Chlorogloeopsis sp. ULAP01: one gene and its partner. The main gene of each other region encodes a partner of the protein of the gene in region 2 in a complex. Links are inferred from orthologs where the notes say so. Each region holds a gene or a part of one and is shown on either strand. Other genes may lie near its edges.

Region 1 (17,546 bases), on a different replicon or contig from region 2:
GCGTACCTGCGAAAAAACGACTAATTTTGAGTTTACCAGTATTATCCCGTAGCAAAAGTTCCAAGATGGTTAATTTTTTATTCTTGGGACTAGTAAAACAATTACAACTCTTGACTTTTGCCACTATCGTCACCGTCTCGCCCGCCTGCAACTCGTAGATATTCACCTGTCGGGCATAATCAATGTGATCGCGGGGATAGTAAAATAGCAAATCGCGCACAGTATATAAACCGAGACGTGCTAATTTTTCAGCTTTTCTCAATCCAATTTCTGGTAAATCCCTGAGTTTTTGCTCAAGTTTTGGGGCAAGAGTGCGACTAACTTCAGCAACAATTTGAGATTTGGAAGAAGGCGCGGAGAGGGGAAAACGGGGTGACGCTTGTGAAGACGCAAAGACATTTAAACCCGCAGACGCGGAAAGAAAATTCCCCGCCTCCTCACCTCCCCACCTCCCCGCGTCCTCTTCCTGCTGTTGCAGTTGATATAGATACCTGCGAGTATTTGCGACTAAGCTTTGCCTACTTTCTAGTTCCAGATTGGGATAGCTAGCAAACTGAGTCGCTAGTTCTTGCCAGCGCAGACGCTCAGTGCTTGGTAAGGCTGTTGGGAATTTGCCGAAAGTGAGGGTGAGAAACTCACTAAAGCGATATTGTTTGCCTACTAAATCAGTAAAGCCTTGTTCTGCTTCTATCGCTAAGGCTTTTTGCAATCGTATCCAATCTGGTTTATCAGTAGTCATTAGTCATTAATCATCAAACCAACTAGCACGCCATGCTGCTTCAGCTTCAGCTATTGATCGCTCTCGCTGTTTTTTTTGATAGTCCAGCCCAATTTTGTTGAGTTGAGCAATTATACTGCGGATCTGTTTGCGCTCAGACGAAACTTTTGTGTCGGCAAATTCAATTTCCCCCAGCCGCAGGTTAATAGCCATAATCTGTGTCAGACTCGTTTCTTCTGACTGCTTTTCACTTTCAATTTCTATCACTAAGTTTAAAAGGTTGGGCGGCCCTGGTACAACTTCGGCAGAAGCTTCTGATACCGCCACAGCCGCTTCCAATATTGGTTCGGGCAATTTCTTAGGTAAAATCCCCGCTTTTTGTAACAAAAGATTGGCCTCACGAGAAACTCTTTTGAGGGTATCTTGGGTAGATCTCTCCAGATACTGTTGCCATTTCATCAGTTCTACTGGATTAGAGGTATTTGGCGTCATAAGAGTTTTTGAGACTATGGTACCAGCAGAGACTGCTTCTAAAAAGAGGGTATCAGCAACACTATCTTCCTCTATTTTCTCTACTTCTTCAAATTCCTCTACTTCTTCAAATTCCTGTGCTTGTGTTGTTTCTCCTGCTTTTATATCTTCTTGTTCTTCCTGTGGCTGTGGTTGCTCATGCTCATTTTGAGTTAAAGTTATTAACTGCTCAGTTGCCTGTTTACCCAAATTACGAATGCCTTGTTGTAAATTTTGCCGCTTACTCAAGCTTAATTTCAAAAATTTTTCAGGATACCCTTGAGTACACAGATGATAGCTAGCCAGAATTAGTTGCTGTTGTAAAGCTTTACCCAAGCTGGTTAGATAACTGGCATAAGCAGTTTGGAGTTCTTTTGCGATCGCGGCTATCGCCTCTTCTAAGACTGCAATATCCCGCTCTATCCGCTCAATTGGTCTTGCCATATCTTCTCATTATTGCCCATTTGAACCAGAATAATTTGGTACAAATGTACACTTACATTGTTAGCTTCACTATACTAAAGGATTTTAGATGTTGGTTAGATTTACAGTTAACGAAAGACAGGCCAACCATAATAGCTTGACCTGTCTTTCAATTAATTACTGAGGTAGCAACAACTAGCAACTGAAATTATTTGCCACCCATTTGTGCAGCTACTTCTTCAGCAAAGTTAGTTTCTTGCTTTTCAATTCCTTCACCAAGAACGAAGCGAACGAAGCGACGTACTTGGATGTTTTCACCCAGTTGAGCGATCGCTTGTTTAACTAGTTCATCTACAGTGATACTTTGGTCGCGAATATAAGGCTGATCTAGCAAAGTCAATTCCTTCAGACGCTTTTCAATTCTGCCCTGAACAATTTTTTCTTTAACAGCCTCAGGTTTGTTACCCAAGTCGTCTCGCCCCATTTCAATTTCTTTTTCCTTGGCGACAACATCAGGTGGAATGTCTTCTACTTTCACATACTCGACATTCGGACAAGCCGCTACCTGCATAGCCACGTTCCGCACCAGAGTTTGAAACTCCTCGCGGCGAGCAACGAAGTCAGTCTCACAGTTTACTTCAACTAGCACACCAACTCTACCGCCAGTGTGAATATAGCTGCCGATCAATCCTTCTGCTGCCACGCGATCTGCTTTTGCCCCAGCTTTGGCAATACCCTTTTTGCGCAGCCATTCTTCGGCTTTTGCCATATCACCATCGTTTTCTTTCAGCGCTTTTTTGCAGTCCATCATGCCAGCGCCTGTTTTTTGGCGTAGCTCTTGGACAAGTTTTGCAGATATTTCCGCCATTTTGCCTCAATTCCTACTTGACTGACAGTTGTAATTGCTCTCGGATTTTGAGTATTTTTCAGTTAACAGTAAACAGTTTTGAGATAGTAGCTGTTCACTGGTAACTGGTAACTGATAACTGACTACTCTTCTTCTTCGTCGTCGGGAATCAGCGAATCAGTGTAGTCGCTTTCTTCGTAATCGTAATCTTCTTCAGCACCTTCGTAATCTTCGTATTCCTCTTCTACATCCAATTGACCGTGACGCCCTTCATAAATTGCATCCGCCAATTTGCCGACGATTAGCTTGATTGAGCGGATGGCGTCGTCGTTTGCTGGAATTGGAATATCCACAACATCTGGATCGCAGTTTGTATCCAACATGGATACAATCGGTATTCCCAATTTAATACATTCTTGAACTGCGTTGTATTCCCGTCGTTGGTCTACAATCACGACTACATCTGGGACTTTGCGCATGGTTTTAATACCGCCCAGGTATTTCTGAAGCTTCGCCAACTCCCGGCGTAACATAGAGGCTTCTTTTTTCGGCAACAAGTCAAGAGCACCGCTTTCTTCCCGGCGTTCTAAGTCTTTAAGACGGTCTACCCGCGTTTTGATTGTCGCCCAGTTGGTGAGCATTCCGCCCAACCAACGCTGGTTAATATAATGAGCGCCACAACGAGAGGCTTCTTGGGCAATAATACCAGCAGCTTGCCGCTTAGTACCAACAAAAAGGAACTTCTTGCCCTGTTCAGCTTGCGATCGCATATAAGTATATGCTTCTTCCATCAACTGGGCAGTCTGCACCAAGTCGATGATGTGTACTCCGTTGCGAGCGGTGTAGATGTAAGGAGACATTTTTGGGTTCCATCTCCGGGTTTGATGGCCAAAGTGAACCCCTGACTCCATCATTTGAGCCAATGAAACAACTGGCATATTTTCTCAACTCCGATTCGGGTTAAACCTCCATCTAGGCGTATTTCTTGGTCAGAAACACCCGAAATCCTAGATGTGCGAGATTAAAGAACCATACTAGGGTAGCATATTTGTGGCTAATAATGGGAAATAGTCATTTCTAGTAGGGGCGGGTTTATATAAATAATTTCTTTGATTTTACAGAGGTTTTGTTAAAACCCGCCCGTACAGTAGTTGAGTTGTTAATAGCTAATTGTTCATTGCCAGTCTTCTGTTAGCAATTAGCTATTATCGGAGTTGAGCATAAGCTTCATAAACGCCTTTAACGTTATACCAGTTCAGAAAAATTCGAGCGATTTCTAAAGCCAGTTGGGGTTTACCCAAATTAATCAACCATCGCAAAAATGGAGCCATTGTGCGTTCGTTCAAAGTACCGTTCAACGAGAGAATTCCCCACAATAAGCGGTGTAACCAAGTCATTTGAATCATCATTCGCACTTCCCAAGTTGGGTGCTTTTGATAAAACAAAACTCCCATGCGTCCTCGCTGAATTTCTTTGTCAATCAAACGGGGAATTTGCTCTAAGTTAAAGGGCGGATGCCAGTGATAACCAACAGCAGCAGGACATTTAATTAGTTTCAAACCCAGGTTTTTGAGCCTTACGCCTAATTCCAAGTCTTCCCAGCCATAGAGTTGAAAGCGAGTATCAAAAAGTCCAGCTTTTTCTAACCAATGCTTAGGAATGGCTACATTGCCTGTTGCAAAAAAAGCTGCTGAAAAATCTGTGACTTTGTATGGTTCGGAGCTGGGATTGTCAAAATTACAAGTATTAATCACCGCACCATAAGTGAAGAAGCGATCGCTTCCCAAATTTTTTTGTCCTTGCACTAATGCATCAGCATGAGCTTGCAGAAAATTCTCTGTGACTACCAAATCGCTATCTATAAAGATGATAATATCTCCCCGTGCTTGCTCTACCCCCAAATTCCTTGCGGCGGCAGGCCCTTGATGGTCTTGCTGAAAGGTTCGCACGTGAGGAAACTCGTCTTTGTGTTCTGCTAACCACTCCAATGTGCCATCAGTGGAGCCGTCATCTACTAAGACAACTTCATAATCACTTACTGAACTGGATACACTCAACTGTTGTGTCTCCAATGCTTTGAGACACTTTTGCAAAATCGGCTTGCGATTGTACGTAGGAATAACAACGCTTAAAAACACAGTCTCACTCACAACACTATTGCCCACTTCTAAGATAGGACAACCAAGACACAAACGCTGTTCCTTTACTAAATACTTTTAACTTTGCTTATCAAACCAAAATTAATCAGTGGTGATGAGAACAAATCCTGACCAATACATAAAACATAAAACCTGATTGTTTGGAAAATTATAAATAATTCATATATTTTTCAATTTTGAAATATTGTTTTTAGTTTTTACATATAAATTTTTCTATTTTTTTATCTATATTGCAACTTTTTATAGTAAACAGTTCAGTTTAATATTTACTTAATAATTAAATAATCTATTTTTAATCATCTAAATTATCTTTAATTAACCACTACATAATCTATTCTTAATATTTGTTGATTAAATTATAGTTTGTCAATAATTAAATTCTTCTTTCTTGGCATAAAACTATTGCTTGGTTTTATGAATTGCTAACCAAAAATTAAGCAGTAGGTAAAGCTAGCTTAGATTCTGATATCACATTTAAGTTATTTTTTAAATTCTTGAATTTATAAAGCTGAATTTAAAATTGGCTTAATGGATATTAGTAAGCTTCAAAGATACGTCGAATCTTTGAAATTTATAGGTAACACATCTACAAAAGATTTTCTATTTGTTGTTTCGACATGAATTGGTAGACCAATAATTAAACGTTGAAATTAGATGATTTCAGGATTCAGTGATTGATACCAGGCTTTGTCGATAGATGCTAAAAAATTCATATCTCCAAATTTTTTTACATAGTCTTTCCCCCAGAAAATAAATAGCAAATTTTTCAATCCTACCTAAATGGAGTATTCAGAATGAAAGGTTCCCTTCATCCTAAAAATGATGTGACCATCAATCCATCCGGCAACGAATCAATCCGTGATGTAATTGAACGTTTCAGCATGAGCCGTCGGCGGTTCATTATTACGGCGGCGAGTACATCGGTACTTACCGTCATGGGTGAGGTTTCCATTGGTGGCTTCCTCCACAGTGTTGAGGCAGCGCCAATTCCACCAGGAACAGGATTTGGTGGCATTGGTTTCAAGAGTATCCCACCGAATCTGAACAACCCAGCTACAGGACTTCTAGAAAAGGATCTTGTTAGTGTTCCTGAAGGTTACAAAGTCGAAGTACTTGTCGCCTGGGGCGACCCGATTATGCCTGGCGCGCCAAACTGGCGATCAGATGCATCACAAAATGCTGCGGCACAGGAAAAGCAGTTTGGTATGCATACTGATGGAATGCACTACTTCCCACTTCGAGAACGCAGTTTTTTTGGCCGGAAGCGGACATCAAATCGTGGACTTCTATGTGTAAACCATGAATATACCCATGAGGAAATCCTTCATTCTGATGGTCTAACCTTCGTTCCAGCAACAGAGACTGCACCCCAGTTGGGGCTACCTGGATCGCAAGTCACGATTGAGAAGGTACGCAAGTCTCAAGCTGCTCACGGCGTATCTGTTGTAGAGATAGCCAAGACTAGCAATAGCTGGAAAGTTAACCGTAATTCGCCCTATGGTCGCCGCATCACCGCCAATACAGAGATGTACGTTTCCGGCCCGGCAGCAGGTGATGCTCTTTTGAAATCAAAGAAGTTCTTACTCACGCCGAATGGTTCGGTTGACACCGGTATACAAAACAATGCCTACACAGCATACGGTACCCTCAATAACTGCGCCCACGGCTATACTCCTTGGGGTACCTACCTAACCTGTGAAGAAAACTGGAACGGTTACTTTGCTAACCCTACTGAAGATGTAGTTTTGATTCCGGGAGTTGAGAAGTCTGATATTTTGATGGGACAGAAACGCTACGGCATCTCGAAAACAGGATTTGGTTATCGATGGCATGAAGTTGATCCACGCTTCGATGCCAGCACAAATCCGCTTGAACCCCATTTGTTCGGTTGGGTAGTTGAAATCGATCCCTACAGCCCGCAAAGTACACCAGTGAAACGTACCGCCCTTGGTCGCTTCAAGCACGAGAGCGCTCAGGTTGTTGTGGATGACAATAACCATGTGGCTTTCTATATGGGCGACGATGAGCGCAACGAGTATATCTATAAGTTTGTTTGCGCCAGACCTTTAAATCCTTATAATCGCGCTGACAACAGCGATATGCTTGACCACGGTATCTTATACGTTGCTAAGTTTAAGGATAATGGTACTGGCGAGTGGCTTCCTTTGGTATATGGTCAAGGTGGGTTGACACCTGAGAACGGATTTAGAAGCCAAGCAGAAGTACTTGTCAAGACACGGCAAGCAGCAGATAGAGTTGGTGCAACGATGATGGATCGACCAGAGTGGGTTGCTGTGCGTCCACGAATTGGCGGATACCAGGAGATTGAAGTCTACTGCACTTTGACAAACAATAATCGTCGCGGAACTACTCCAGCCTCTTCTAACAAGCCTGATGGCACAACAAATGCAGGCAGCGCCCGTCCTCCAGTCGATGCTGCCAACCCTCGTCCCGACAACCGTTACGGTCACATCATTCGCTGGCGTGAAGATGGGCGTACTGTTAAAGCCACTACCTTTACTTGGGATCTTTTCGTTGAGTGTGGTGATAAACTCGCTTCTGAGCCAAACCTTGTCGGTAATATTAATGGTGACGACTTTGGTGCTCCGGATGGTCTGTGGTTCGACGACTTCGGCCGCCTCTGGATACAGACTGATCAGGAGGGTGATGGTCTAGGTGATTGGAAAAATATCGGTGGTAATGTGATGATGTGTGCTGATCCCAACACTAGACAGATCAGACGTTTTTTGACTAGCCCAACGAACTGTGAGGTAACTGGTGTAATCACTACACCCGATGGTAAAACTATGTTTGTTAATATTCAGCACCCCGGCGATGGTGCAGTAGCCTCAAATCCCACACAGTTCAGTAACTGGCCCCATAGTCAAGGATACGGCCCGTCCGGACGCCCGCGTTCTTCAACAGTTGTGATTACACGCAAAGACGGCGGCATCATTGGTGGACTGTAACCGTTTTTCTTAGAAAACTAACGTCAAAGTGTAGATTTGTTTTGCGATCGCTTTTTTCAAGCCAGTGACATACCGTAGAGATTTATTTTTAGAACTCTACGGTTTTTTTGCATTTTTTAATTCTTCTTTTCTAAAAAGAATTATATTTTTGCCTTTGTGAATACATACAAAGCTAAATTTTAATCTAAAAACAACAGTGCTATTTTCTTATTTAGAAATAGCTAATCGCTTAACTTTTGCAGTCTCAACCAGAAACCCGAATTCTTTAATAAGTCAGGGTTCTACACCTTGCTTTATATATAAAGAAGCACTTTGTGATGAAAATTTAATAGATGCTCATAAGTGGTTGCAATCATCCAAAACTCAATTATTAGCGTTATTGTATATAGATTTTCGGAAAAATTACTACTAATTATATTGATGACTAAAATATGTAGTGATGAATTGTATATAATAATCACTCACTCTTTGCTTTTTTAACTGGAGAAACTGATGGGTCGTGCCAAAAAGGTTGTGCTGGCATATTCTGGCGGAGTAGATACATCTGTATGTATTCCCTACCTCAAGCATGAGTGGGGTGTAGAAGAAGTGATTACCCTGGCAGCAGACTTGGGACAAGGAGACGAATTAGAATCAGTTCGAGAAAAAGCCTTGAAATCTGGTGCTAGTGAATCTCTAATCGTGGATGTTAAAGAAACTTTTATCAAAGATTATGCCTTTAGCGCTATTCAAGCCAATGCGTTGTACGAAAATCGCTATCCCCTGGCAACAGCCCTTGCTCGTCCGCTAATTGCTAAGGCACTAGTAGAAACCGCAGAAAAATACGGTGCTGATGCGATCGCTCACGGTTGTACTGGTAAGGGTAACGATCAGGTTCGTTTCGATGTTGCCTGTGCTGCCCTCAATCCCAATCTGAAGATACTAGCACCAGCTAGAGAATGGGGAATGAGCCGTGAGGAAACTATTGCTTACGGGGAAAAGTTTGGCATCCCAGCACTAGTTAAAAAATCGTCTCCCTACAGCATTGACAAAAATTTACTAGGGCGGAGCATTGAAGCCGGTGTACTGGAAGATCCGGCATTTGAGCCACCAGAAGAAATTTATGAGATGACTAAGGCGATCGCCGACACTCCAAACGAGCCAGAATACATCGAAATTGGTTTTACTAAAGGCATTCCTACTAGTCTCAACGGCGAACACAAAGACTCGATTCAGATCATCGAGCAACTCAATCATTTCGCAGGAAATCACGGTGTTGGACGCATCGATATGATTGAAAATCGTCTAGTAGGAATTAAATCGCGGGAAATTTACGAATCTCCCGCAATGGTAGTCTTAATACAAACGCACCGTGATTTAGAAAGTCTAACTTTAACGGCAGATGTTACCCACTACAAACGGGGTATCGAAGAAACTTACAGCCAATTAATTTATAACGGTTTGTGGTATAGCCCCTTAAAAGCAGCCCTCGATGGGTTTATTCAAAAAACGCAAGAGCGAGTGTCTGGAACTGTGAGAGTAAAGTTATTTAAGGGTAACGCTACTATTGTTGCGCGTCGTTCCGAAAACTCCCTTTACACTCCCGATTTGGCAACTTACGGAGCCGAAGACCAATTTGATCATAAGGCAGCTGAAGGTTTTATCTACATTTGGGGTTTGCCTACTCGGATTTGGGCACAGCAAACAAGGGGCTAGGGATGACACGGTGACGCGGGGACACAAAGACACGGAGACAAAGAGTTGAGGGAGTTGAGGGAGTTGAGGAAGTGATAAGAGTAAATTCTTCCCCATCCTTTCCATCTTCCCTATCTCCCTCATCTGTTCTTCCTCTACTCTCCTAATCCCTAATCCTTTGCCCCCAGTTGCTCTTGCCGAGCTTCTAACCATATCGGGATCGCAATTACAGCTACAAGGATGAGTAATGCAGCGATCGCAAATTGACTTACCCAAGCAACTAATTGTTCTAGGGAAATAATCCTGCCTGCAAAGAAAGCAAGCGTTACCATCACACTAGCCCAGACGCTGGCTCCTAGTAGGTTAAAAAATAAAAATTTTCCGAATGGCATTTCAGCTATACCAGCCAGTGGAGCAGCAAAAATTCGCAACAGGGCAAAGAAACGTCCAAAAAACACTGCTTTTGCCGCATTTTCACTAAATTGTTCTTTGATATTTAAAAGTCGCACTTCTGATATTCTAAACAGGCTGCCAACTCTTACAAGTAAAGGCCAGCCGCCAATTCTACCAATCCAATAACCGCAAACTCCCCCGATCGCCGCTCCTGCGATCGCGTCACCTAGAACTAGCCAGTAACTCAGTTCGTGGCTACCAGCCAGGAAACCGCCTACTAATGTTACGGTTTCACCAGGAATGGGAATACCCAAATTTTCTAATAAAATACCCAAAAAAACTGCCCAATAACCATACATATGGGCAATTGCTTGGATATTTTCTAGCGAGATGAATTCAACAGACATTCAGCACCGCTGCCTTTACAAATTTTTACTTTTACTATAATCTTGTCTCCTTTCTAGTTAATGTGTCAATCCAGATGTACGAGATTAGAGATCAACTACGACTTTATGCAACTGCATAGGAAGTAAAGTTAATAAAAACTGAGAACCCCCAATTCAGAATATTTTCACTGAACAGAGTTCTTGATTTTGGTAAAATTTTTTAATTAAACTCAGTATTATTACTAGTACACAACACAATATTTGTTTTTTAACTTACCCAAATTTTAATAATTCATACAATCCTAGATAGATTTACTATACAAATTTCTATCATAATTTTTTTAAAATTGGTATTATTAACAACAAACATTAGGATAATGTTAGTGGTAATCGTATACCACATAGTTATACATACTGAAACATAGATATTTCTTATTTTATAAAAACTTTATAAATAGCTCGGAATTTTATAAAAATTTGTTAAAAGATACAGATGCTACCAAAATTCTTGGGCGCTTATGCCTATATTGGGGAAAGTTAAAACAAATTATACGGCATGAATACTGATATCACTCTTTGCAAGTCCATAGCTGCGAATTCCAAAAAGTTTGGATGAGGCAGTAAGTTGAGTATTTGCAGGCGAAACAGTGTTTGTGTCAAATTTCTGCTTTTTTGTTTCAGTCTTTCAACTACCCAGTTAAGTTCATGACTCTAACATCAGAACATCAAGTGATTTTGTTCAAACCCCAAGGACGCATAGACTTACACGGTGGGATGGCTTTGAGTGAAAAGATGGCTGGAGTATTACCCCAGCAGGATCAGCTCTGGGTGATCGACTTTGCCGAAGTGGATTTCATGGATAGTTCTGGGCTGGTTTCATTGGTTCAAGGGTTAAAAGCCGCCCGTCAAAGTGGTTGTCGTCTACTACTTTGTAATGTGCAAGCTCCTGTCAGATTAATTTTAGAGCTTACTCAGCTAGATTCAGTATTTGAAATTGTTAATACTTACGAAGACATTCCAGAATCATCAGCAAAAGCAGTCTGCTGCTAGCAAACAATAAAAACTAGACTCATTGCAAAAATAATGGCTATAGCTGGTGAGCGACATAGGCTATAGTTATTATTTATTGCTAAAAGAGTGGTATTTTGTCTGTAAGTACCACTCAAAACCAAAAATATTAATACCTTGCTACTGGTAGATACTGTGCAAAATGCTAATTAAGCTGAAGTACTTCTAGGCATTCTGTACAGGTTAGTAATACTAAATATTAAGCTAATTTAACCAGACACCGGGCGTGAAAAGTTGGGCAGATCGATGCCACTGTGAGAGGCAGTACGAGTTTTTAGTGCTAGGCGATAACTTACACTTTGTAGTTCTGCTTGCAACTGGCGGTTTTCTCGTTGTAGCATTACTACCTTTTCCCTAACAGGAGCCATGCGCTCCTCAAACTTACGACGATATATTTGAGGTAACTCCTGTACTACTTGCTCTAACATTCGGCTGCGATCAGTTAGTTCTTGCACTGACTGACGTAACTGATAAATTTCGCCATCGCGAGTTGCTATTTGCTCTTGGTAGAACGTCAGCTGCTCCTCAACTGCTTGTATTTGTTCCTGTAAAGCTTGGAGTTCGCTTTGATGACGCTCTGAGACTTCCGCTTGAGGCATAAAGTTAGTATTACCCTTTACTAGTCGGAAGAGTTCTTGAGACAACTGTTGTACTAATTGATCGCGAAGTTGCAATTCCTGGCGCAATTTCGATACTTCTATAGAGAGCGTTTGGATAGTAGATGTGTCATTTTGGCTCACAGTGGCAACTATCTCCCATGTCAAAACTTTTTATGTGTTTTAAGTAAAAACACGGAAGTGTTAATTTAGGCAAATACTTCCGAGTACTTGCTAATTTAGCATTCTCGGAGAAATCAGCAAGTAGGGAAAAGCAATTTTTTTTACTTTTTTACAATTTTAATAGCTAGTAGTTAGTAGTTACTAACAAACAACTAACCACTAGCCTAAATTATGCGGCTTCTGTAGGAGCTTGGGGTTGTTGCACTTCTTGCTTAATAGTCAAGTAGCGGATTACTTCTTCACTCAAACGCATAGCCCGTTCTAAAACAGCGATGATGTTTCCAGGAGCAGTGTAATTCATTTGGATATAAATACCATCCCGTTGCCTATTAATTTCATAAGCTAAACGTCGCTTACCGCGATTTTGAATTTGGATATTGTCAGCTCCTTGTTCTCGAATCAAGTTTTCGTATTTAGAAATAGCCTGTTCTACCTGCTCATCTCCCAAATCTGGGCGCAGAATGTACATTGTTTCATAAATTATTTGCACGATTCATCTCCTTTTGGACAATATGGCTGCTAATGTCAACAGATATCCAATGTCTTTTTTAATACAAATACCTATCAACATCTAAAGCAACAAGGAATTATAATTTTACCAGCTTTCTATTTTAACGCTTAACTAAATCTGCTCAGTTAGTCATTAGTTTACAAACTGTGAACTATAGACTATTGACTTTAAAAGGTGATTTGATCTCAAACAGTAGGATATTAATCAAGGTTATGGCGCAGCGCTATGTGCGAGTTCAAAATCAAGAAGGACAGATTTACTATGGGTTGCTACAACTCTCCTTAAGAGTGCAGGCTCTGGATGCTCCGCCTTGGTTACAAGGTCAACCCACCGATTTGGTATTGGAACCAGAGGATTATCAAATCTTGGCTCCCTGTGCTCCTTCAAAAATTGTGGCGGTAGGAAAAAATTATGCAGAGCATGCTGCAGAAATGGAAAGTGAAGTGCCAATTGAGCCACTCCTTTTTTTTAAACCGCCTACTTCTGTGATTGCTTCTCTGGCAGAAATTCAGTATCCATACCAATCACAAAGAGTCGACTATGAAGGAGAATTGGCTTTGGTAATCGGCGATCGCGCTGTTGATTGCACAACAGAGGAAGCCCAAACGAGAATTTGGGGTTACACGATCGCCAATGATGTCACAGCGCGGGATTTACAAAGAAAAGATGGGCAATGGACACGAGCTAAAGGATTTGATACTTTCTGTCCCTTAGGCCCGTGGATCGTCCGTGAAGTCAGTCCAGGAGCCAGATTGCAAACATTCTTAAATGAAAGTTTCACTCCCGTACAATCTGCTACTATTGACCAGATGGTCTTTTCCCCAGATTTTCTGGTGTCTTATATTAGTCAAGTTATGACACTCTTACCAGGAGATGTAGTGCTAACCGGCACACCAGTGGGAGTTGGGCCGTTAACCATCGGCGATCGCGTCCGTGTGGAAATTGAAGGCATAGGCCGCCTAGAAAATAAAGTGGTGGCTCGTGAAAAACTAGCGCGGTAGTTGCATATATACTGCGTCAGATATAGCGGGGATTTCTGCGTAACGTCCCCACAGCGACTGAACTATGGAATAAACCACTGCTACTACTATGCCGATAAAGATAGTACTTGCCACCGTTTGGAGTGCAAAACTTAAACCAGGAAGCGCTACAAGGCGCACAATGATGCCACACAGATACACAATAATGTTTAATAGTAAGGCTTGTAATGTGTTAAATCTAATAAAGTGATTGATTTTTTCGTTCCTAACCACTAAAAGAAATAGAGCAAAGAAAATAATCAGTTCGCCATATGGCCCTAAAATACCGTAGAGTACTAGTACGGGTTGAAGCGGTATAAACAACACTTGTAGTGCTGGAAATTGTCGGAATAAATATAAACCGAATCCAAGTACACCAATCAAAGGCAACAAATAAGGCAAGCTAGCAAAAATTCTATCTTTAACCGTTGTAGACCCGCGCCAAGTCATATTGCGTTCTCCTATGGTCAAACTGCAATAGTTACATGAACCTAGAATAACGCAGTTAAGTAACTAGTTACATCTTGGAGGTTCTGTTCATTCAATATTAACAATCCGGAACCCCATCAGACACTCGTACTGGTCTGGCTGCTGCTCAGTAATTTTACGGACTACATGACCACAGCGAAGTTGACCTTGACGCCACCGAGGTTGACCACTACTATCAGCGAGTAAACAAGATTGGCAAACCTGGTGAGGGGCAAGGATTTGATCCTCCATTAAAATCACTAGCATCCAATCCCTCCTTATAGTTCCTCAATTGTTTCTCATATTTCCTCTTGGGCTGATATTTTGACTGTGGCTTGCGATTCGTCTGTTGTAAACAGCTAGTTCATGAATTGTATAGCAGTTGGGTGATTTGTAAGGGCTGAGGATTCAAAGACTCCGTCAAAATTACGATGTCATCCGTTGCTATGTTAATTGACTTTGCTTGCTTTGGAAAATTTTGTTTGATAGCAACCCAAGCATAATTACCCAAGTGGGCTTTAAATTCATTGTAAGTTGGATATTTAAATTTGTAGTAAAAAGCAATACATAAATTCACGAGAACAAGTTGCAATCAGAAATAGTTCATACTTGATATTAAGAAAAGAGCGTTATGATTATTAACGCACTTATCGAGCTTGCGTCTGGTAATTCAGTTCAGTCAAGACAAATAAATATCAAAATTCATCAGTCAATTGTCAACAATCAAAAAAACATTGAAGCCTAGACTTTTGACGTGGACTCTTGACTATGGACTCGAATATATACGCTGCTGCCTTGTACCTTACACCAACTATTGTGCAAATTGACCCAAGGATAACTGAAAGTGACTCTCAAACATTCAGATTTTCTGACTTCCTCCGATCCTATCGTTGCGGAGTTAATTAACAAAGAACTAAAGCGTCAACGCGATCATTTGGAGTTGATTGCTAGTGAAAATTTTACCTCTGCTGCTGTACTGGCTGCACAGGGTTCAGTGCTGACAAATAAATATGCCGAGGGATTACCCGGTAAACGTTACTATGGCGGTTGCGAATTCATAGACCAAATTGAACAGATAGCAATTGACCGAATCAAACAATTGTTTGGTGCTGCTCATGCCAATGTTCAACCCCATTCTGGCGCACAGGCAAATTTTGCGGTGTTTTTGACACTACTAGAACCAGGGGACAAAATTATGGGCATGGACTTGTCTCATGGTGGACATCTTACCCACGGTTCACCAGTGAACGTCTCTGGTAAGTGGTTCAAAGTTGTTCATTACGGTGTCAATCAAGAAACAGAACAATTAAACTATGACCAAATTCGGGAGCTGGCGCTAAGGGAGCGTCCTAAGCTGCTGATTTGTGGTTATTCTGCTTATCCTCGAATTATTGATTTTGAAAAATTCCGCAGTATCGCTGATGAAATTGGTGCATACTTACTAGCAGATATTGCTCACATTGCTGGTTTGGTTGCTAGCGGTTTGCATCCCAATCCCCTGCCTTATTGTGATGTAGTAACAACAACTACTCATAAAACTTTACGTGGCCCCAGGGGTGGTTTAATCATGACTCGTGACCCAGAATTGGGTAAAAAATTGGATAAAGCTGTTTTCCCCGGAACCCAAGGAGGGCCTCTTGAACACGTGATCGCAGCTAAAGCAGTATCTTTTGGAGAAGCCCTCAAGCCAGAATTTAAGACTTATTCTGCCCAAGTCATTGAAAATGCTCGCGCTTTGGCTGCACAGTTGCAAAAACGTGGTTTTAAGCTCGTATCAAATGGAACTGACAATCATTTGATGCTAGTGGATTTACGTACTATTGGATTGACAGGCAAGAAGGCAGAACAGTTTTTGAGTGATGTGAATGTCACGACTAACAAAAATACTGTTCCTTTCGATCCAGAGTCGCCATTTGTAACTAGCGGTTTAAGGCTGGGTTCTCCGGCAATGACAACACGGGGTATGGGAGTTGCAGAATTTACCGAAATTGGTAATATTATTGCCGATCGCCTGTTAAATCCAGATTCTGAAGCAATCAGCGAAGATTGTCGCCGACGCGTGGCAGCTTTGTGCGATCGCTTCCCCTTGTACACACATCTGGAAAGTTCTGTACCAGCTTTAGCATAAGGGATAGCTAGTAGCTAATGGCTATGAGCCATTAGCTAACCCTGAGAACAAAAATCTATCAACTTTGGTACCGAACATTACCTGAATTGGGAAGCACTCCCGCCAATTAATCCCTATTCCCCAATCTCATGAGTGCAGAAATTATTTGTGTTGGCACTGAACTGCTACTAGGAAATATACTCAACAGTAATTCTCAATATTTGGCAATTGAATTAGCAAAATTAGGCATTCCTCACTATTATCAAACAGTAGTAGGAGACAACCCCCAAAGGCTAAAGCAGGTTATTGAAATTGCTAGTCAAAGAGCAGAAATTTTAATTTTTACTGGTGGACTTGGCCCTACACCTGATGATCTCACCTGCGAAACCATCGCCGATTTTTTTGGTGTCCCCTTAGTAGAATGCCCAGAAATTATTGAGGACATTGCTCGGAAATTTGCCCAGCGCGGACGCCAAATGACTCCTAGCAACCGTAAGCAAGCTTTGATACCCCAAGGAGCAAAAATTTTACCTAATCCCACTGGCACGGCACCGGGTATAATTTGGCAGCCAGATTCTAAATTGACTATTTTTACCTTCCCTGGTGTACCGAGTGAAATGCAAAGAATGTGGGAAGAAACAGCAGTACCTTATCTGAAAAGCCAGGGTTGGGGCAAGGAAATCATCTACAGTCGGATGTTAAAGTTTTGGGGCATTGGTGAATCTGCCTTAGCAGAAAAAGTCTCAGCTTATCTTAAATTGCCCAATCCAACGGTTGCACCCTATGCCAGCAAGGGAGAAGTCAAGCTCCGAGTATCTGCCAAAGCTGCTTCGGAAACTGAGGCGCAAGCGTTAATTGCTCCTGTAGAAAAACAACTCATAGAAATTGCCGGACTGAATTATTATGGTGCTGATGATGACACACTTGCTTCCGTAGTTGGTCATAGTTTACGGAAGACAGGAGAAACGCTTTCTGTGGCAGAATCCTGCACAGGTGGTGGACTGGGACAGATGTTGACAGAAGTATCTGGTAGCTCTGATTACTTTTGGGGCGGGATAATTTCTTATGACAACTCGGTAAAAGAGAGGCTTTTAGAGGTTAATCCAGAAGACTTAGTAAAATTTGGGGCGGTAAGTGCTACCGTGGCAGAGCAAATGGCATTGGGAGTACGATCGCGCTTAGGTACTTCTTGGGGATTGAGCATCACTGGTATTGCTGGGCCGACTGGTGGAATAGAGACTAAGCCAGTGGGTTTAGTATACATCGGTTTAGCAGGGCCAAATAGCGTGGAGAGTATTGAATATCGCTTTGGTACTGGGCGGAGTCGGTCGTTTGTCCGGCATTTGAGTGCTTGTACAGCATTGGATTTGCTGCGACGGAAGTTGTTGACGAGGTAATAAATATGGTAAACTTGTCATACATTAGTATGACAGGTAAAAAAGACAATGCGAATTAATGCCCGATTAGATGAAGAGTCTGCTCGCAAACTAGCCTGTATTAAACAGCAAACCAATC
Region 2 (14,725 bases):
AGCTGGTTTAGCGTCGCCAAAATATGTTTTGCTTTTATCACTTCACCCTCCAAAACCGCGCTGTTTCAGCTACGCAGTTCTTTTGCTGTTGCCTTCAATTAAGTTCCTGTCTTTACTATCCAGAGCGATGATATTCTAATACTGAGGGAGTAATGTGCCAAGCTTGCTGTTTGTCCGTGTTGCTTGATTTTGATGGGTGGTATTCACAGGAAAATACTTTTATAAAATAAATTTGTATTGCTTTAAATTTAGATTTTTGCTACCTCAAAACTAAATATCTTCTCTACCTACTATGGAAAAGGCTTGTCATAGATTTATAGCATTGCCTTTAAGTCTTAGGAGGATAGTTAAGCAAAATTGGTACAACTGAAGTAGAGATGTTATGTTAGCTGTTGCCTCCTTAAACATTATGGCGTAAGGAAACCTATTTTGGAGGCAATAATCTTATCATATTTTTGCCTTCCTAATAAATAATGTTTTTTCACATCCTTCAAAAGCCCATTTATAACTGCGCTTTTACAGTGCCAAGCCGAATAATTCACAAGCATTTTTAGTAGTGAGAGATGCGATCGCATCAGTCGTTTCTCCTCGCAGACGGGCTACTTGTTCGGCTACATAACGAACATAGGCAGGTTCGTTACGCCGTTCGCCTCGTTTGGGAACTGGAGCTAAAAACGGACAGTCTGTTTCGATTAACAGGCGATCACTTCTAACAACAACAGCAGATTCTTGGATTGGCTTGGCATTTTTGAAGGTAACAGTGCCACTAAAGCTAATGTAAAAGCCTAAGTCAACAAACCATTGAGTCTCCTCTGGTGTTCCGCCCCAGCAGTGCATTACACCCCGCAAACTTTCGCCTTTGAGATTTTTCCATCTTCCCAGCACTTGCCTTACCTCTGCTGCTGCGTTACGGCAGTGGATAATCACTGGTAAATTTAGTTCAGTTGCGATCGCAAGCTGCGCCTCAAACACCATAATTTGATGTTCGTAGTTCTCAGCTTTGTAAAAATCCAGTCCTGTTTCCCCAATTGCTACTACTTTAGAATCGGAACGAGCTAATGAGCTAATTTCATCTGCGGTTTGATGATGCCACTTATCTGCATCTAAAGGATGTAACCCTACAGCAAAGCTAATTTCAGGAAAACGTTTAGCTAGAGCCTGAATGCTGGAAAATTCTGTTGGCTCAACACAGGAATGTACTAAACGCACAACACCCGCTTCTTGCCACCGCGATCGTACTGTTTCTAAGTCTGACTGGAAAAGGTCAAAGTTTATGTGAACGTGGGTGTCGATTAGCTGCATTTTAGTCATTAGTCATTTTTTAGTAGGGGCGGGTTTTACTGATAATCTTGCCATTTAAACTGATAATTTATCTTCTAAACCCGCCCGTACAGTAGAGACGCGATTAATCGCGTCTATATAATTATTCACTAGTCAAAAGTCAAGAGCATGAATGACTGCTGACTGCTGAATTTTGACTATTGTGCAGTTGCTGCTGTTTGCGTTTTGGCTTTGAATTTACGAGCTAATCTTGATTTTTTTCTAGCTCCATTATTGGGATGAAGAACACCTCGCTTCACGGCTTTATCGATTTTGCTATAAGCTTCCGACATTCGAGCCAGTGCCTCTTGCTGGGCTTCTGGGGTAGGGTTGGCTGCATAGGTTTCAACAGCAGAAAGGTATTTCTTCATCAGCGTCTTTACCGCTGATTTATAAGATTTGTTGCGCAAACGATTGCGTTCTGCGATTTTGGCGCGTTTCAGAGCAGACTTTGTATTCGCCACAGTCAATTCCAGAAAGACTATAATATATGTACACACACTACTAGATTTACTAATATAGCATCCAGAACGCCAATGTTAGGATTGCCGAGAAAAAAGTTGCGCTTGAGTTTTTTAACCCACCCAATTTATGGCTAGTGCTGCCATAAGTGTGAGCAGTGACTCCACATCTGAGAATGGGTTGGTATAAGACAATGTGGATGCCTGAACTGGATGCAATAAATTTTTCTTCTTTCCCAAACCAGCAATTTACAAATTTTCCACTTCACAAATTCCTTTTTAATTGCTCCAGTTCTGGGAATATGACTTAGATTGCGTCAACTGTGATTATACACTTGCGTCAGCTAAAACTAACGGCTGTTTTCTTGGGACTCGGTATTACCTATATATCACACGCTTAAATCTTTCTGCCGCATTAAGAACTTTCATGTTTCCCTGTTGGCGAGACCAATGAGACGCTCTTCGAGCATCCAAAAATGCATTGTATTTATCTCCTAATTTTCTCAAAGCCATGGCACGACCAAGATAAGCAACCGCATAACTTGAGTTGTAATGGAGTGCTAGATTATAAGCTGAAACGGCTTTTTGGTACTCTCTTCGATTATAGTGTTCAAAACCCTCTTTTAAATAAGCAGCCGCAAGTTTGGGATTGCTGATTGAATTGGGAGCTGGAGTTACTCTTTGGTGTTGTATCCGATCTCGCATTTGCTGCTCTATCGACATTGCTGGTGCATTTATTGGAGGTGGCATCTGTGGTTGGGAGATGAAAGGATCGAACTGTGCCTGAGCCTTGCTGCTCAAATTTGTTAACGGTACTAAAGACGCCAGCATAATCCAAACGTGTTTGAGCTTGCTCATAGTTTCTTCCTCGCCAAAACACTGTGATAAGATATCACTCCGCAGGCTAACCTCCTACGAGGTTTCAACATATTACTCAGAAACACAAATAAACTAAATTATGAGGGGATATTCTCCATCAAATCAGCCAAATTTGGCTAATTATTCAACAATTTTTAATTTAATACCCTTTGACTTGAAGGAGGATGTAAGAGGTGGGGTATAGGAGAAATAGCTTTTTCATGCTTGGTGATGATTTTTTTCATCGCGGCTGCCTTCAAACCGGATATAAGCCCAAAAACATTTAGCTTCACAATTCTTAATCTCAAATAGCCACCCTTCTCCACTGACAGGAGTCACACAATCCAATAGGCTAATTTAAAGTGGATTTTTTAGCGTGCTCTAGTGATGGACACAATAGTCCTCAGTAGTTAACAATTACCTATAAATAACTATAAGTAAAATGGCTCTAAAAATTGTCGAAAGTTTTGATAGTAGTTTTGCTCTCAAACCAGAAGCTAAAGAGTTAATTGCTAATGGCTAATAGCAGAGGATCAAAAGAATTAGCAATTTATTATTTACTCGCTAAAAATACTAACTTTGAAATTTTTAATTTGATTTATGTCAACTGAAACAAATATTCTTTCTTTAGCAAGTCTAGAATATATTCCTTGTATTGATGATTATGGTCAATTACCTGAAAATTTTCAAGGTCGAATCGGGGTCTATGCGATTTTTGACCAGAAAAAAATACTGCAATATGTAGGATATTCTCGTGATGTTTATCTCAGTCTTAAGCAGCATTTAGTACGTCAACCACAAAAGTGTTATTGGATAAAAATTCAAACAATTGAACGTCCGAGTCGCACAGTATTAGAAAATATTGAGAAGGCATGGATTGAAGAAAATGGTAGTGTGCCTGTGGGAAATAAAGATGAGAAAGAAAAATGGACACAGCCAATAGATGCCAAAGTCTCAATGACACCAGAAGAGAATACAAATTATGAGAATTCTATTGATGAAATGGCAAAAACTAAAATTATTAAAAATGTGGCGCGGCGAGTAGAGGCAGAAATTTTAAAAGTTTTAGAGGAGCGCGGATTGCAAGCACAAGTTAGATTTAATCCGAAGTTGAAGGAAGAAGGATTACTAGATTTGAAATAAATCTATTTGCATTCAAAGATTGAAAACAGGAGCTAGGTCAAGCATAAATCCAGGTAGTACAGATTCTCCTGGTAAAGTGGGTGGAGTTTGTTCAGAAAAGTAAAAGGTTTCTACATCTTGATTTGGACGGTAAATTTCCACTAAGGGAGTGTAGGGATAGATTAACCAACCCAAGCAAAGTCCGTTGGCTAGGTAATCGCACTTTAAGCGTGCTATTACGTAAGCACCAAGTTGAGATTGCTTGATAGATAACCCTGAATCGCTGTCCCTACTGATAATTTTTTCCTTTTCCACAATCCACAACATTGACCAACTTTGCCAGTCCGCTTCAAATGTGTTGTTATGCCGCATCTGGAGCAGAATTTCCTACTATCCCAAACGTTACCGCAAATCCTCCTTGTCAAGTAAAACTTGACAAGGATGTCGGCAACTATGTAAAGTAATACTTGACAAAGAACAGACAAAGCCATGAAAAACCGACTGAAAGAACTTCGACAACTGCACAAGTGGTCACAATCTGACCTTGCTAGGGAATTAGGAGTCAGTCGTCAGGCGGTCAATGGTTTTGAATCTGGCAAGTTTGACCCCAGCCTAGATATGGCTTTTAAAATTGCTAGTCTGTTCAAAGTTGCACTTGAAGACGTTTTCATCTACGAGGTGAAAAATTCTATGCAAACACTTGTTGAGCGATTCAAAAATTACTTTGGTTTCGAGTTTGGTTACGAGAGGTTTACTGAAAAGGCAATCAACGCAGTTAAGTTTGCACGAAATGAGGCAGCACGTTCGCACAAATCACAAGTCGAGCCAGAACATCTGCTGGCTGGCTTGTTGGCTGATCCAACCACAACAAGTGCTCGTTTACTTCGAGTAAATGGCATGACGCTGGTCATCGAAACCAATGAGCATTCTTTTGAATCCTGTGAGAACCCGAGATTTAGCCGAGAGAGTAAATTTGTTCTAGAGCTTGCCTTGCAAGTCGTTCGGCTTCAAGGTAAGAACTCTATTGGGACTGAACATCTGTTGTGGGGTTTACTCCGTCTGGCTGAAACAGACAAGACTAGTTGCAGCGACCTGTTTCAAGGATACGAAATTGATCTCGAAGCCCTAAACAATCAACTAGCACAAACGGTCTAAAGTCAGACCAAAAACTGACTGAGGCTACCTACTAGATGTCCGGATTTTGGTAGGTAACTTTTGTTTTTCACCTTATCAACAAATCTCGCTCCTATACTTAGGTTGTTGACCAATGGCGTATACCCTGGAGTTTTCGCGTCTGGAGAGGTAAAGGAACTACTTCACTCGCACAGTTGTGATTAAAACTAGTAAAGGATTCATCCTTGGGCTGACTTTGGCGCATCGGATTGAATTTCTAGATGCTATATGAGAAATATACAGCGATGGTGAGAGCGCGATCGCACAAAAAAACAACAACTCTTATATGGAAGTGAAGTGTAAATTTCCTAACAGTAGACTTGAGAAATTTTACACATCGCGCTAGTCTTCATTATCGTGACTGCACGCTATTAATAGAGGCGATGACAAATCAATCCTCTCCGCAAATTCCTTCCTGTACTTGGAGTCGTCCCATTGGTTTAGGTTGGGACAAGCCCTACACCGTCCGCTATGCTAGTAATGTTGATGATGGGCCTTGGCATGGAATGCCTTTAGGCGGTTTTGGTGCGGGTTGTATCGGCCGTTCTTCGCGGGGAGATTTTAATCTGTGGCATATCGACGGTGGCGAACATATCTTCAAAAATATTCCCGCCTGTCAATTCAGTGTATTTGAGTCAGATGGCACATCTTCCCAAGCTTATGCTCTGTGTACAGAAGCTCCGGAAGATAGCAGCCTGCAAGCATGGCAGTGGTATTCAACAAGTAAAGACGGCGTAAGTGGTACTTACCATGCTCTTTATCCCCGCAGTTGGTTTGTTTATGAAGGGGTATATAATACCCAGTTAACCTGCGAGCAATTTTCGCCTATTTGGGCGAATAACTACCAAGAAACTAGCTATCCTGTGGCGGTATTTCTGTGGACTGTACGTAACCCGACAAATGCACCTATTACTTTGAGTATTATGCTCACCTGGCAGAATATGGTAGGTTGGTTTACTAATGCCTTGAAATCTCCGGAGATAAGGTTGCGGGATGATGGTAGCCCAGTGTACGAATATCAGCCGCGCTTGAATGAAAGTAAGGATAATTTTAACGAGTTCTTTGAAGATACTGAATATATCGGCTGTATTTTAGATCGCTTAGGTATAGGCGAAGCAGTTGAAGAAGGAGAGGGACAGTGGTGTATTGCCACACGCAAAGATCCGAATATGGAAATCTTTCACCACAGCCGTTGGAATCCAGTTGGTACGGGTGAAGATGTATGGGAAAGCTTTGCACAAAATGGTTCTCTGCCTAACTATATAAATAAAACTCCAGCAAAGGAAGATGAGCAGATAGGAGCAGCACTTGCTGTGCGCTTCACTGTGCAGCCAGGTGCAACATTGCAAATTCCTTTTGTTCTGACGTGGGATTTTCCTGTGACTGAATTTGCGGCTGGCATTAAATATGACCGCAGATATACAGACTTTTTTGGTAATAACGGCAAGAATGCTTGGGCGATCGCATCTACTGCGCTACAACAATATCAAATCTGGCAACAGCAGATTCAAGCTTGGCAACAACCTATTCTTGAGCGTGCAGACTTACCAGACTGGTTCAAAATAGCTTTATTTAATGAGCTTTACGATCTTACTGCTGGCGGTACTCTTTGGAGTGCAGCATCAGAGCGTGATCCAATTGGTCAATTTGCAGTGCTAGAATGCTTGGACTATCGCTGGTACGAGAGTCTTGATGTCAGATTATATGGTTCTTTTGGACTGTTAATACTTTTCCCAGAGTTGGAGAAAGCTGTAATTCGTGCTTTTGCACGGGCGATTCCTAAAAGTGACGATCGCCGCCGCGTTATTGGCTACTATTACACCATTGGCGCAGAAAGCCCTATGGCTGTTCGCAAGGTAGCAGGTGCAACGCCTCACGACTTGGGCGCTCCCAATGAACACGTTTGGGAAAAGACAAATTACACGAGCTACCAAGATTGTAATCTGTGGAAAGATTTAGGTAGTGACTTTGTTTTGCAGGTATACCGCGATTTTCTCCTCACTGGTGCGGATGATGTGCAATTTCTGGCAGACTGCTGGAATGCCATTGTGGAAACCCTCAACTATCTAAAGACTTTTGACAAAGATGGAGATGGAATTCCGGAAAATTCCGGTGCGCCCGATCAAACTTTTGATGACTGGCGACTATGGGGAGTAAGTGCTTATTGCGGTGGGTTGTGGTTGGCAGCTTTGGAAGCTGCGATCGCAATTTGTGATGTTTTGATGACAAAAGGTCAAGGTACAGAAAATACACAAAAGCTATTAGAGCAAAAATCTATCTACGAAGCATGGTTAAAACAATCTCGCCCAATCTATGAAGAGAAACTTTGGAATGGGCAGTATTACAGACTCGACAGTGACAGTGGCTCGGATGTAGTGATGGCAGATCAATTGTGCGGACAATTCTATGCACGTTTGTTGGGGTTGCCTGATATTGTTGGGAGCGATCGCGCTTTGTCTGCTTTGAAAACTATTTACGATGCTTGCTTTCTCAAGTTTAATCATGGCAAGTTTGGTGCTGCTAACGGACTCAAGCGTGATGGTTCACCAGAAAATCCTCAAGCTACCCATCCTTTAGAAGTGTGGACAGGGATAAATTTTGGTTTGGCAGCATTTTTAGTGCAAATGGGAATGAAAGATGAAGCCATGAATCTAACAAAAGCGGTAGTCCAACAAATTTATGACAATGGGCTACAATTCCGTACACCTGAAGCTATTACTGCGGTTGGAACTTTTCGTGCCAGTACTTATCTACGGGCAATGGCAATTTGGGGAATTTATTTAGTCATTAGTCATTAGTCATTGGTCATTATTAAAAGGGAATAGGGAACAGAGAATAGGATTGGGAAAATGTTTGTTATTCTCCTTGTTCCCTTGTCTCCTTGTCTCCCACTCCCAAGATTTTTTTGATCGCCCGGGCATAAAAGTCCGGTTTTTCATTGCAATTGATTGTAATTGACTAATATGAATTCTCAAACAATAGTAACTAATCTCTTTTATCTGGCTGCTTTTTCGGACAACTATTATGTTGTATTTTACTGAAAAAGTGGTAGTACAGCAAAATTTTCCTCAGTATAAACGTAACAAAGTTAACTAATGATTCTGGTGATTTTTCCGGAAGAGCTAATACAAACAACGAGTTCAATTTTGGTTTTGAAGTCTCCATCTCAAAATTTTCTGTTTCCGAATCAGTATTTTACTTGTAGCTCTAGGGACATTAGCAATTATTACCAGTAAAAAATTTAAATGTTAACAAGTTATGACATCAACACTCTATTTCTCATCTTTTTTGCGTAAATATGAATTTCTCTTTTTTCTTTAAAAGAGAATATTTTTTACTTAAATAGCAATGCTTACTAACACACATGAAAAACAGCTAATTTTAGCAATTTTGATGAAAAACTATTCAAAATAACTGGGTATTAAGCATTGGACAATGGAACTTTTAAACCTTCGTAGTAGAAAAAGCAATAACACAAATCAAAAGGAAGCGAGCAGTGATGAAAAATAAAAAAAGATGTGCTTTTCAAAAGTTATTATTATGAGGCAAAGTGCTTCAATCAAAGAAGTTTTGAACTGTCTGAAATGCAAATATACGCTTCAAAAACTAAATTCATCAGCTTACACAGATATCAAAACAATGAACTCGTACTCATCGTCAGGAGTTCAACGAGAGCAGGTTTGTACAACTAACCAACGCTCTCCCACTCCACAAATGACTATCCTAAAGTTTTTAAGGAGAGTCGCAGGAAATTCAATCCTTCTATCGGACTTTAGTCAAATTTGGGTGATGCATGAGTTTCAACTAGGTGATGATTTAGCTAGTTATACTCCCGATCAACAAATAGAAGATAGTAGAAATTTTCTTTTCCTGGTTTGTAAAGGTAGAGTGCGGCTTTTGGGATTTGACACAAGCATTGGGCGAGAAGTATCAACTCACTTACTATTGGCAGAGCAAACCTTTGGAGTAGATGATTTATTCTACTATCAGCCTTTACCTTACCGGGCAGTTGCAGCTAGTGATGGTTTCATAGCATATATTTGCTTGGATAGTCTCAAACAGTGGTTAGAGCAGCTTCCCGATTTGAATGATTATTTACAACAAGCTACTTATGAGCGACAAGCGTTAATTTTCTTCAAAACTGCTACTGAATTACGTTCACACACCAGTCATACTTTACAAAAGCTTGTATCTCACTTAGTAAAAACAAAGATAAGTGCTGGCTCATCTTTGGTAGAAGTAACTTCTTCTTTAGAGGGACGCTTTTGGTTGGTACATGGAAAGATTAGCAGTTCTTCCACAGAAACTCAACCACCAATGGTAGGAGAAAGTTGGGACAACCCTAATCTCGCAATTCCAAATTGGACTGCTGGAACAGAACTCGTAACATACCATGTTTCTAAAGAAAATTGGGAATCAGTAGCTGCGATCGCTCCAGAAATATCTCTCACCAGACAGGAAGAACAGGACAAGGGAAAAGAGGACACGGGGGCAAGGGGACAAGGGGACACGGGTAATCTAGAGGATACAAAAGCACTCTCATCAACAGAGATTGACTTTTGTGTAACTAGAAACCAGCATCGCTTGGCTAAAAGGTTTTGGCGTCGCTATCCTTTTATTGGGCAGCAAGATTCATCAGATTGCGGTGCAGCGTGTTTGGCAATGATTAGCCTTTATTGGGGTAAACGCTTGAGCTTGACTACGCTGCGAAACTTTGCACAAACCAACCGCACAGGTACATCTTTAACTGCTTTAGCAGATGCAGCAGAAGTTGTGGGATATGATACATTACCAGTCAGAGCTTCATTGAGCAAGCTAGAGTTGCAAGCCAAACCATGGATTGCTCACTGGCAAGGAATTCACTTTGTGGTTGTTTGGCGAGTCAAAGGCGATCGCGTGTTAATTTCCGATCCGGCAATCGGTAAGCGATCGCTACACAAAGCAGAGTTTGAAGCAAATTGGACAGGATATGCACTGCTTTTATTTCCTACTGAACGTCTCGAAGCCAAACAAAGTAAAAAAACTTCTTTTGGTAGCTTTTGGTATACATTTTGGCATCAACGCCAGCTACTGGGGCAAATAATTCTGGCTTCAGTACTGCTACAAGTTTTTGCACTAGCAGTTCCCATAATTAGCCAAGTTGTGCTGGATCGAGTATTGCCATACAAAAGTTTGCTTGCTCTGAATGTTTTTGCTATTTGTTTCCTGTTTTTCGGCTTTTGGCGAATTACCATCCAAGCAGTACGCCAATACCTACTCGATTATCTCTCCAACCATATGGATCTTGCTGAACTCAGCAGTTTTATGAGCCACATATTGCGCTTGCCATTGCAGTTTTTCGCATCGCGCCAGGTGGGAGATATTATTACTCGCATTCAAGAAAATCGCAAAATTCAACTGTTTTTTGCCAAACAAGCTATAGTTACCACCCTAGATGCTTTGATGGTGGTTGCCTACCTGGGATTAATGGTGTATTACAACTTACGCCTTACTTGCATGGTAGTGGGTTTAATTCTGTTAATTGCGATTTTGACTGTCGCAGCTAATCCATTCCTCAAAAATTTATCGCGAGAACTGTTGCACAAATCGGCAGCGCAAAATTCTGCACTAGTAGAAATTGTCGCTGGTATTGCTACAGTCAAAGCTGCCGCAACCGAAAATCTAATGCGTTGGCGCTGGGAAGAACGCTTAACAAGTATGGTACAGACGCGGTTTCGCGCTCAAAAGTTAGCAAATAACTTGCAACTTGCAACTAGTTTGAGCAATCATCTCGGTACTACGGCATTGTTTTGGTATGGAGCGACATTGGTGATCAATGAGGAGATGTCGGTTGGTCAGTTTGTTGCCTTTAGTATGATGGTTGGTGGTATAGTCAAACCTGTTTTGGCTTTGGTGGGGTTGTGGGATGATTTTCAAGAAGTAGCAATTTCTCTTGAGCATCTAAATGATGTTTTAGCCACCCAACCAGAAGCGAATCTACAAAAACTGCCACTGGAGTTACCCCAGATTCGCGGTGATGTGCATTTTGAGAATGTTAGTTTCCTTTACAATACCGATGCGGAATCTAACACTCTACAAGATATTTCCTTTCAGGTAAAAGCAGGACAAACAATTGCTGTTGTTGGTGCTAGTGGCTCTGGTAAAAGTACTTTAGTAAATTTACTTGTAGGTTTATATCGTCCTCACAGTGGACGGGTTTTGATTGATGGGTATGATATTGCCAATGTTTCTCCCCAGTCTTTGCGAAATCAATTAGGCGTGGTGCCGCAAGATATTTTTTTGTTTACAGGCACCATTTTAGAAAATATTACATTATTCAACTCAGAGATTTCCCTGGAGCAAGCGATCGCTGCTGCCAAACTTACAGAAGCACACAGTTTTATCCAAGCTTTACCTTTGGGCTACAACACCCGTGTGGGAGAAGGAGCCATGATGCTCTCAGGTAAGCAGCGACAAAGAATAGCGATCGCCCGCGCCCTGGTGAGGAAGCCACGCATTTTAATTTTGGATGAAGCTACCACTTATTTAGATGCAGAATCAGAACAAAGATTTTACAAAAACCTAGTTCGATTTAATCATCTCAACAATACTTATACAGATGAAGCTATTACCAAATTTATTATTACTCATCGTATTTCTACTATTAGTTATGCCGACTATATTCTCGTTTTAGACCAAGGTATTCTCGTTGAACAAGGTACTCATCAACAACTAATGGGAATCCGCAGTCTTTATTACCACTTATTTCAACAGCAATCACATCTGCGATCACACTTATACTGACCATAATATTACATCAATAAACTAAAAATAATTCCATATAAATACGAGCATAAACTGCGACTCTCTTTTCAAGAGATTGCTTAAAATTTTATTTCTACCAAAGCATAATTAGCTACTTTTTATTTGGTAAATTATGCTTTAAGTAGATTTTATTATATTTTTGTACCTATATAGTCAGTAGAGAAAAAAATCTACTTAAAGACTGTATTGTTGATAACTTTTTGTCGGAAATAACTAGTTAATTTTTAAGCAAAATTAACAACAAGTTTACTGTAATTTCGCAATCAAATGTTAACTTGAAAGTGCTATCAGATAAGCCATTTACTGGTTTAGCACAGATAAAGCTTCACCATCACCTGTAAAAACATTATCAAAATTTATGGAAGGCTAAAATTGTTAGATGACTATATGTATAGTCAGGACTTTAGGCTGTTTATTTACATAGTTAATAGTAAAACTTCCTAAAAAGGTATGAAAAATAAAAGCCAAAAAGAAATAGTAGGTGAGGGGCGAAACCCCTACAGTATTTAACACTTGTGGACAAAATGGAAATTGTATAATACTTAATTAAATAGAAGAACAAATTCAGTGCATTAAACTTACAAGAAATGCCAACACCGCAGATGACAATCAAAGGAAAAAATAGTATAAGTACAAATGTTGTTCTTACATAGTGTGGATGACTATTTTGTCATAGATCTTGTAGAACAAACATTATTACTTAACACACTCCTAAGTATCGGTGTACATCAAAACATCTACATGACCAGGGAAAGTAATTGAATTAAGAGAGTCAGCCCAAATTTCCGAGGACAAACTGCATCTACCAAGAGCCAAACGGAGACTTTTTCATACAAGTCAAAGGACATGATTCAAGGTAAAATTTTGCCTCAGTCACTGCCTTATCAAAGCTAAAGCTACAGTCAGGTTTCCGATTTTAGGTCAGCTCATGGACAGAATCATCAGGTCAAATGCAGTCAAAACCTCAAGCCAATTAGGGAGTTTAACGATTAATATGCAGGATGTGCATCCCTGTTCTAATCAAGCCCCCGAAATGGCACTAATCTGTGGAGGTAGTATCGCTTCGATAATTAAGGAGCAATCACAAAAGTTGCCCTCAATAGCAGCGTTTCCCAAGCTACCTACAAATGCCACACCCTTACAGGCAACAGCTACAAGTACGGGTAATTGCTCTATATCCTTACAGAAAATGCTAGAGCAAACGCCTTCAGTTCTTCCTCGTATAGTTTTGCTATGCAGTTTAGCTTTTTTGGCGACTGTAATGGCTTGGGCTTTTACGGGAAAGATTAAACAAGTCGGTCAAGTCAGAGGAAAATTTATATCACTAGGAGAGCTTCATCAATTTCAGCCACAGGATTTTGACAAAGCAGTTGAGGTTGCGGTTAAAACTAGTCAAGGGGTAACAAAATTAGAAACCGAACAGTTGGCTGGTAACTTAGACACTAAGAAGCAGCAAGTTAAGGAAACTCAAACAGTTGCTACTAAACAAGCTACTCTCAAGACAATTGCTTCTCCTCAAATTCCCTTAGCACAGTTACAAACCGAAATTACCGAAACTAAAACTTTGCTCAACAAAGTTAAGGCTGAACCAGAACCGAGATTTCTCAATATTCCAATAGATAGGGTTGTAAATCCTTTTAACAAGCCCAGTGCTAACACAATAGCTCAACCCAAAAAATCTATTGGTGAAATCACTTCTAGCGATACATCCCTTGCTCTGGTGATTAGCCTGCCTTACCAAAACATAGACTTTGTCAAAAAAGGAGACAAAGTACAAATCAAACTAGATGCTGATGAGTACAGACAGCCATCAGCACAAGGTAAAGCCAGACAACAGAACGCCATTGAATTTCAAGAGCAAAATATTCTCTCAGGCACAATTGTATCAATCTCTGGTAATGCCCAACCTGATCACAAATTTGGTTGGGTGTATTCGGCTGAAGTAGCTCTAGATCCGGATCAAATCATCAATTTAAAAGCAGGACAATCAGCTACTGCCCAAATCATTTACCAGCGTCGCATTTGTGATCTGTTCCTGGAACCAATTAGGGAACAAAAAACCTAGAGAGTAATTTATAAATTCCAATTGCGCTCCAAAATCACCACATAACTGACAAACTGATTTATTTTATTGAAGGCAACGAATACCATGCATCAGAACATTACTAACAATTTCGACAAGTCAATTAACCCAGAACAGCTCGATCAAGTAGTTGAAGCAATTCTTGCAGGCAAGTATTCCTGGGCTTGTGTATTAATGCTGCGGTTTGCTGGCTACAATCCTTTACACTACATTCCTTACCGCACCTATAACCGATTGATTAAAGAAAACTCACAAATCAAGAGAGCTAGCCAACAACGCAATGAAAATCTTAAACTAGCCGCTTTACCCTCTGAGAAAAAGACTGATAGCTCTAAATCACAAAGCTGCTTAAGCAAAATCAAAGATCTTGCTTATCTAGAGGTAGTTGGCAAGAAAAAAACAGAAATTCGAGGTGGTAGTTCGGATCGCTGGCTAGCTACTCAAATCAACGAACATCAATCAATTAAGTCTGATTTTAATTCAGATCACACTCAAGACTCATCATTCAAATTCTCTGCATTTAACTAAAATATCTTTTGAGTCACCAGATGATTGAAGTTTGTTGATGAAGTTAGCGATCGCTATATAAGTAAATATCCCCGACTTCTTGAAGAAGGCGGGGATCTATGTTTTTTTAACCTTGAAATCATTCTGCCAAAGTGGCAAATTAATTATGAACATTAGGAATATTATAAATAACAAGTACAAGATAGCTGCTTGAAGTAAAAATTATAAGTAAGGAGAAAACTCTAAAATACATAAAACTGATTTTTTAATTACTCAAATTGTTAAGAAGTAAAATTCTCCTTTACTCCGGTTTCCAAGAGTCAGACCGTACTGTTGGTGGTTATTTTTCTGAATTAGTCTAAGCATTGCTAATAAAACTTTCAACATCGGGGTGGGT

What was found.
Region 1: rpsT (region 2) and rpsF share a complex: the UniProt entries of both Bacillus subtilis proteins name them as parts of the 30S ribosomal subunit. The link is inferred for Chlorogloeopsis sp. ULAP01 from one-to-one orthologs.

What each region holds. Positions count from the first base shown.
Region 1 is NZ_JAUDRH010000006.1:138,953-156,498, forward strand. The notes cover bases 10,757-13,508. They hold rpsF (30S ribosomal protein S6), read right to left. Parts: upstream 12,417-13,508; coding sequence 12,096-12,416; downstream 10,757-12,095. Other genes in these bases: QUB80_RS13405 (STAS domain-containing protein), read left to right, coding at 10,785-11,129; QUB80_RS13410 (Npun_F5560 family protein), read right to left, coding at 11,357-11,887; QUB80_RS13420 (fumarylacetoacetate hydrolase family protein), read left to right, coding at 12,650-13,438; QUB80_RS13425 (Tic20 family protein), read right to left, coding at 13,427-13,508. Outside these bases: ATP-dependent DNA helicase RecG, read right to left, coding at 1-739; QUB80_RS13370 (hypothetical protein), read right to left, coding at 746-1,672; tsf (translation elongation factor Ts), read right to left, coding at 1,860-2,519; rpsB (30S ribosomal protein S2), read right to left, coding at 2,642-3,436; QUB80_RS13385 (glycosyltransferase family 2 protein), read right to left, coding at 3,704-4,663; QUB80_RS13390 (PhoX family protein), read left to right, coding at 5,452-7,626; QUB80_RS13395 (argininosuccinate synthase), read left to right, coding at 8,119-9,321; QUB80_RS13400 (DedA family protein), read right to left, coding at 9,471-10,100; more of QUB80_RS13425, read right to left, coding at 13,509-13,906; QUB80_RS13430 (hypothetical protein), read right to left, coding at 13,994-14,191; glyA (serine hydroxymethyltransferase), read left to right, coding at 14,769-16,052; QUB80_RS13440 (competence/damage-inducible protein A), read left to right, coding at 16,181-17,428; QUB80_RS13445 (ribbon-helix-helix domain-containing protein), read left to right, coding at 17,477-17,546. UniProt on the Bacillus subtilis protein: Binds together with bS18 to 16S ribosomal RNA.
Region 2 is NZ_JAUDRH010000009.1:222,067-236,791, reverse strand. Bases 132-2,848 are described here. They hold rpsT (30S ribosomal protein S20), read right to left. Parts: upstream 1,785-2,848; coding sequence 1,479-1,784; downstream 132-1,478. Other genes in these bases: QUB80_RS19410 (tetratricopeptide repeat protein), read right to left, coding at 2,160-2,639; QUB80_RS19420 (TatD family hydrolase), read right to left, coding at 517-1,302. In the rest of the region: QUB80_RS19405 (GIY-YIG nuclease family protein), read left to right, coding at 3,240-3,782; QUB80_RS19400 (PDDEXK family nuclease), read right to left, coding at 3,795-4,133; QUB80_RS19395 (helix-turn-helix transcriptional regulator), read left to right, coding at 4,251-4,916; QUB80_RS19390 (GH116 family glycosyl hydrolase), read left to right, coding at 5,318-7,732; QUB80_RS19385 (ABC transporter transmembrane domain-containing protein), read left to right, coding at 8,574-11,717; QUB80_RS19380 (HlyD family secretion protein), read left to right, coding at 12,667-13,803; QUB80_RS19375 (HetP family heterocyst commitment protein), read left to right, coding at 13,888-14,349. UniProt on the Bacillus subtilis protein: Binds directly to 16S ribosomal RNA.